Linked DNA regions of Chitinophaga caseinilytica. The main gene of each other region encodes a partner of the protein of the gene in region 2 in a complex. Links are inferred from orthologs where the notes say so. Each region holds a gene or a part of one and is shown on either strand. Other genes may lie near its edges. The genes, in order: prmC and prfA.

What was found.
Region 1: the proteins of prfA (region 2) and prmC are in contact, whole or in part, in a crystal structure (PDB 2B3T), measured with the Escherichia coli proteins. The link is inferred for Chitinophaga caseinilytica from one-to-one orthologs.

The regions. Positions count from the first base shown.
Region 1 is NZ_CP150096.1:5,956,602-5,959,895, reverse strand. The notes cover bases 1-2,972. They hold prmC (peptide chain release factor N(5)-glutamine methyltransferase), read right to left. Parts: upstream 1,928-2,972; coding sequence 1,073-1,927; downstream 1-1,072. Other genes in these bases: ribD (bifunctional diaminohydroxyphosphoribosylaminopyrimidine deaminase/5-amino-6-(5-phosphoribosylamino)uracil reductase RibD), read left to right, coding at 2,027-2,972; WJU22_RS24690 (biopolymer transporter ExbD), read left to right, coding at 603-1,016; WJU22_RS24695 (MotA/TolQ/ExbB proton channel family protein), read left to right, coding at 1-578. Outside these bases: more of ribD, read left to right, coding at 2,973-3,016; WJU22_RS24675 (YigZ family protein), read left to right, coding at 3,026-3,294. UniProt on the Escherichia coli protein: Methylates the class 1 translation termination release factors RF1/PrfA and RF2/PrfB on the glutamine residue of the universally conserved GGQ motif, i.e. on 'Gln-235' in RF1 and on 'Gln-252' in RF2.
Region 2 is NZ_CP150096.1:761,521-764,809, forward strand. The notes cover bases 3-2,969. They hold prfA (peptide chain release factor 1), read right to left. Parts: upstream 2,041-2,969; coding sequence 964-2,040; downstream 3-963. Other genes in these bases: WJU22_RS03260 (OmpA family protein), read right to left, coding at 3-124; WJU22_RS03265 (hypothetical protein), read right to left, coding at 262-831; WJU22_RS03275 (amidohydrolase family protein), read left to right, coding at 2,199-2,969. In the rest of the region: more of WJU22_RS03260, read right to left, coding at 1-2; more of WJU22_RS03275, read left to right, coding at 2,970-3,289. UniProt on the Escherichia coli protein: Peptide chain release factor 1 directs the termination of translation in response to the peptide chain termination codons UAG and UAA.

The DNA.
Region 1 (3,294 bases), 5.2 Mb from region 2 along the record:
TGATCCCGCTCGGGGTGCTTTCCGTGATCGCTATTTATGTGTTCGTGGAAAGATATCTCACCATCGCCCGCGCCGGCAAGCTCGAAAGCAATTTCATGCCGATGATCCGCGATCACATCACTTCCGACAACATTTCCGCCGCCCGTTCGCTTTCCAAGAACACACAGGGCCCCATCGCGCGGATGATCGATAAAGGCATCCAGCGGATCGGCAAACCGGTAGACAGCATCGAGAAATCGATGGAGAACGTCGGCAAGCTGGAAGTATATAAAATGGAAAAGAACCTCGTGATCCTGTCCATCATCGCCGGCATCGCCCCGATGTTCGGGTTTTTGGGCACCATCGCCGGGATGATCCAGACGTTTTTCAACATCTCCCAGACGTCGGATATTACGCTGAGCACCATCGCCGGCGGTATCTACGTGAAAATGGTGACCTCCGCAGCAGGGCTCATCATCGGCCTCGTGGCGTATGTAGGTTACAGCTACCTGCAGGCGCAGATAGACAAAGTGGTGAACAAGATGGAAGCCGCTTCCTCCGAGTTCATCGACGTGCTGATGGAGCCGGTTAAACGTTAATTTTTCAATTGAAACTGAAGCATCATGAACCTGCGGAGCCGAAATAAAAGACATGCGGAATTGCACAGCGGCGCTTTGAACGATATCCTGTTCATCCTGCTGCTGTTCTTCCTCATCGTCTCCACCCTGGCCAATCCCAACGTCATCAAACTGGCGTTGCCGAAGGCCGCTTCCAACACCAAAGCCAAGCAAACGGTGGTGGTGAGCATAGACGCGGGGCAGAAGTATTTCGTGGGCACCAACCCCGTTAACTTCAGCGAGCTGCAGGCCGCACTCGCTTCTAAAATTCCCGCCGGCGAAGTGGACCCCACCATCGTCATCAACGCGGAAGAATCCGTGCCCATCAGTGCCGTGGTTTCTGTGATGCAGATCGCACGGGAGCTGGGTGCCAAAACGGTACTGGGCACCGCCAAGCCGCAAAACGCGCCAAAGCGGTAAACGAAAAGGAAACTTACAAACCATGATAAACTGCATCCGTAACGGGTGCAGTTTTTTTATGCCTTCGTGGCCCGCACCATCCGGTCTTTCCCGAACATGTCTTTTTTAAGGATGACGTCTGTGAACTTTTGATGGAGGAGCTCCGCCTTCACCGCTTCCCCGTAATCTTCATGTATCTCGAAATACAGTCTGCCTCCGGGTTCCAGGCGCTCCTGGGCCAGTTGGCCGATGCGGCGGTAGAAAAGCAGGGGATCGTTGTCGGGGACGAACAGCGCCGTAGCCGGCTCGAACTGCTGCACGTTGGTGTCCATGCCGGCTTTTTCCTTTTGGGGGATGTAAGGCGGGTTGCTGACGATGACGTTGAGGGCGGGAAGGGGAGCGGCGGCCTGCGGGTCGAGCACATCCTGCCGGATGAAATTAACGGGCGCGTGTTGCATTTGCGCGTTGCGGGCCGCAATTTCCAGGGCGCCGGGGCTCACGTCCATGGCCCAGATATCGGCAGATGGCCAGTGTTTTTTCAGGGCGATGGGGATACATCCGCTGCCGGTGCCTATATCGAGCAGGCGGAGGGCGGGGTGGGAGGGATGGTCGAGCAGCACCCATTCCACCAGTTCTTCCGTTTCCGGCCGGGGGATGAGCACCTGGTCAGACACGATGAGCTCCATGCCGTAAAACCAGCTTTTGCCGGTGATGTGCTGGATGGGCCTGCCGGAAAGCAGTTGCGCCAGGCCTTCCTGGTACTGCGATTCCCACCGGGGCGGGAGGTCCATATCCTTATGCACGATGCGGTCCAGCTTGCCAAGCCCCGTGATGTGCTCCATGAGCAAATGCGCGATGTTGGCGGCTTCGCGGGCGTCGTACAGGGGGCGGATGGCATTGGTCAGGTCTGCGAATGCGGATTGGATGGTCATGTTATACGGCAAATCAGCGGAAAATCGCCGCTGAAACGATATTTTTGCAAATATCTCATTTACGACGCAATGATAGACCATCACCCGCACGAATTTTTTATGCGACGTTGCATCGACCTGGCGCTCAAGGGCTCAGGTCATGCCGCGCCCAACCCCATGGTGGGTGCCGTGCTCGTGCATGAAGGCATCATCATCGGCGAAGGGTATCACCACCATTGGGGAGGCCCCCACGCCGAGGTCAACTGCGTCAACTCCGTACCGCCGGAACTGCAGGAACTGATCCCCCGGTCTACCCTCTACGTTTCCCTCGAGCCCTGCGCCCATCACGGCAAAACGCCGCCCTGCGCCGATCTCGTGGTTTCGCAGAACATCCCGGAAGTCGTGATAGGCTGTATCGACGCCTTCTCGAAAGTGGCCGGCAAAGGCATCGAAAAACTCCGCAACGCAGGCATCAACGTTACCCTGGGCGTACTGGAATCGGAATGCCGCCACCTCAACCGGCGCTTTTTCACCTTCCACGAACAACAACGGCCCTACGTGATCCTCAAATGGGCGCAATCGGCCGACGGATACATCGCCCCCGCCAACCGCGAGCCCGTTCGCATCTCAAACCCGTTTGCGGATCGGCTGGTGCATCGCTGGAGAACAGAGGAAGCGGGGATCATGGTCGGAACACAAACTGCTTTGCTGGATAACCCGCGGCTCACCGCCAGGCTCTGGCCGGGCAAATCGCCCGTCCGCATCGTGCTCGACCTGCAGGATAAAGTGCCGGGAAGCCATTATGTGAAAGACGGTTCCGTGCGCACCCTCATCCTCACATCCACCGAGATCGACACCGCCCAACCCCTCGTGCCGCAGGTGCTCGCGCAATTGCACAGAGAATCCGTGCTGAGCGTGATCGTGGAAGGCGGCGCCGTACTCTTGCAGCAATTCATCAGCGGCGGGCATTGGGACGAGGCCCGCATCATCACCGGGCAAACGGCATTGGGCGGCGGCCTTTCCGCGCCCGTGCTCAAAAATGCCCGCATGCTCGAAAGCAACCACATCGCCGGCGACCGGATCGACATCTTCGTTCCCGCCGAGCATTAAACCCAGGAAATGAACGTTTACTATACGATTGAGAAGAAGTCAACAGCAGAATTCAAAGACCGCGGAAGCAAATTCCTCGCATACGCCTTCCCGGTAAAAAATGCCGAACAGGTCAAAGAATGCCTGCAGGAAGTGAAGAAGGAACACCCCAAAGCCACGCATCACTGCTACGCATACAGGTTGGGGACCGACGGCCTCCAGTTCCGCGCGGTAGACGACGGCGAGCCGGCAGGATCGGCCGGGAAACCCATTCTCGGGCAGATCGACAGCAAACAGCT
Region 2 (3,289 bases):
CGCCGCCGCCGGTGCCGATTACGGCGCCTTTTTTCGTATTGTCCATGCTCTGCCACGTGCTGCAGGAGCTGAAAACAAGGATACCTGCCATCGCCATCGCCACAAATGCATTCAATCTTTTCATCTTAAAATATTTTATTGGTTTGAGTACGCTAGCCTAAACAAATTCTTTGCCAACAATTTTTGACGGCAGATAAATTTATGTTTATCAATGTGTAAGGGATAACGGTTTAAAAAGATATGGAGTTATTCCCCGATGCGTCATTTCCCGAAAAGGCCACCAAGAAGCCCGCCCAGGCCGCCGCTGCTTTGCTGCTGTTTGGCGCCTTTCGTGATCATGGCGGTAAGGTCTTGCATATCTACGTCGCCATCGCCGTCTTTATCCAGGCCGAATTTGCCCAGCAGGCCGCCGAGGTTGAAGCCGCCGGTAGAACCGCCGGTGAGGGAACCGATGATGCTGTCCAGCGAAAAAGAGCTGTCTCCGGGATCATTGGTTTTCTTCACGAGGCTGCCCAGAACGGAAGGGATGAGCGACCCTGCGAGGGAGGCTGCGGCACCGTTGTTGAGACCGAATTTCTCCATGAGGTTCTTTACGAAATTCCCCTGAATGCCGTTTACCAAAGGGTTTGCGCTATCGGGCGCGCTGCTTCCGTTGAAAAGGCCCATCACTTCGTTCACATTGCCGTTGGCAAGGGCAGACTGCAGGCCTTCTGCGATGGAGTGAGACGCTTCGCCGATCACGGCATCGTTTTGTTCGTTGGGGACGGCAGGGTTGGCTACCACTGTTTCCTGCGCATTTTCGCGGACCAGTTGCACTAATTGATCTAACATTTGTGAAAGTTTAGGGTGGATAAATTATGAAGCTCGACAATTTCTGCATACGCGCAGGATTAATAACATTTCCCTTCCGCAAATTGTTGCGAAAGGGAATTGTCTATACGGGCGAAGCGGGACGCGACGGGACTATACGCCCATCTGGTCGCCGGTCTTCATTTTCTCTGCGTTTTCAGCGAACTGGAGGGCCTGGATCATTTCATCGACCTCGCCGTTCATGAAAGCGTCGAGGTTATAGACGGTCATACCGATACGGTGATCGGTCACGCGGCCCTGGGGATAGTTGTACGTACGGATTTTCGCGGAGCGGTCGCCCGTGGAAACCAGTGATTTACGTTGCGAAGCGATGGCGTCTTCATGCTTGCGGACGGCCGCTTCGTAAATGCGGGTCCGGAGCATGCGCATGGCGATGTCGCGGTTGGAGTGCTGGCTGCGGCCTTCCTGGCATTCCACCACCACGCCGGTGGGGATGTGGGTGAGGCGAACGGCCGATTCGGTTTTGTTTACGTGCTGGCCACCCGCGCCGGAAGACCGGAAGGTGTCCATCTTGATATCGGCTTCCCGAACGTCTACGTCCACTTCTTCCGCTTCGGGCAGCACTGCTACGGTAGCGGCGGAGGTGTGCACACGGCCGGAGGCCTCGGTGGCGGGCACGCGCTGTACGCGGTGAACGCCGGATTCGAACTTGAGGGTCCCGTATACATCATCACCGGAAACTTCGACCACTACTTCCTTGTAGCCGCCTGCGCCGCCGGTGTTTTCGTTCATGATAGACGTTTTCCAGCCTTTGTTCTCGCAGTAACGGAGGTACATGCGGAGGAGATCGCCGGCGAAAAGGGCGGCTTCGTCGCCCCCCGTGCCGCCGCGGATCTCGAGGATGGCGTTTTTCTCGTCTTGCGGGTCTTTCGGGATGAGGAGGTTCCGGATATCGGCCTCCATCTGGTCTTTCTGTTCCGCCAGGCCTTCGGTTTCTTCCTTGGCCAGCTCGCGCATTTCCTCGTCGCCGCTTTCGAGCACTTCGCGGTTGAAGGCGATGGCTTCGAGGAGCTTGCGATAAGCTTCGTAGGCCTTTACGATCTTTTCCAGCTGGCGGTATTCCTTGCTCAGCTTGCTGAATTGTTTGTTATCGCTCACTACCTCGGGGTTGGTAAGCGCCATGGAAACTTGTTCGTATCGGCCTTTGATGGCTTCCAGTTTATCTATCATAAATCGGTTATCCGGATTAAAATTCAGCAATTTAGGGCTTGATCCTGCGTTATTACGCCGCCTGCCTTGCCGGTTCGGGTTGCAAAATTACGTTTTTGCCGGTTATTTTAAGCGCCCGAAGGCGATGCTTCCGGCCAACATTCCCTAAATTCACCCTTATGATCAAGATTACAGCAGATGATATATTCGACGGGAGAAAGTTTCATGGCCCCGACCGGGCGTTGGTGCTGGACGAGCACGCCACCGTTTCGGCGCTCGTTCCGCGCTCGTGGGTGGGGGAAGATTTCGTGAAAGTGGATGGGATACTTTGCCCGGGGTTCATCAACACCCACTGTCATCTTGAACTGTCGCACATGAAAGGTTCCGTGCCCGAGGGCACCGGCCTCCCCGCTTTCCTGACGGCCGTCATGGAAAACCGCACCCCTCCCGCCGCCGACGTCCTCCATTCCGCCATAGACGCCGCCGCCGAGGCCATGCGCCAGGAAGGGACCGTAGCCGTGGGAGACATCGCCAACACCGCCGCCACCGTGTCCGTCAAACGGCGAACGGCCCACCAGACCGAGTGGCACACCTTCGTGGAATGCATGGGCGTCGCCGACGCATTCGCCCCACAGCGCCTGGAACACTCCATGGCCGTACTGGCCCAGTTCCGCCAGGCACAACTGCCGGCGGCCCTCGTCCCCCATGCGCCCTATTCCGTGTCGCCCACCCTGTTCCGCCTCATCAACGGCCTCAAAAGCAACGGCACCATCAGCATCCACAACCAGGAATCCGCCGCCGAAAACGAATTATTCCGTCACAAAACCGGCCCATTCCTTCAATTTTACCGTCATTTCAATATGGACGCTTCTTCTATCGGGGGAACCGCGTCCAACAGCCTGCCCGCCTTTATCCCGTATTTCGACCAGGGGCAAACGATGCTCCTCGTCCATAATACCTTCACCAACCGGCAAGACGTGGAAGCCGCGCTGGCGCGGGAGGGCGAAACCTACTGGTGCCTCTGTCCCAACGCCAATCTCTATATCGAAGGCATGCTGCCGGATGTGGACATGCTCCTGGAAATGCCCGGGGTAACGATCACACTGGGGACAGACAGTCTTGCATCCAACCACCAGCTTTCCATCTGGCGCGAAATCGAAACCCTCCGCGGAAAATTCCCGCACATCCCGCTGGAAACCATGCTGCAATGGGCTACCCTCAATGGCGCGATGGCACTGGGGATCGACGACCGGTTCGGCAGTTTCGAAAA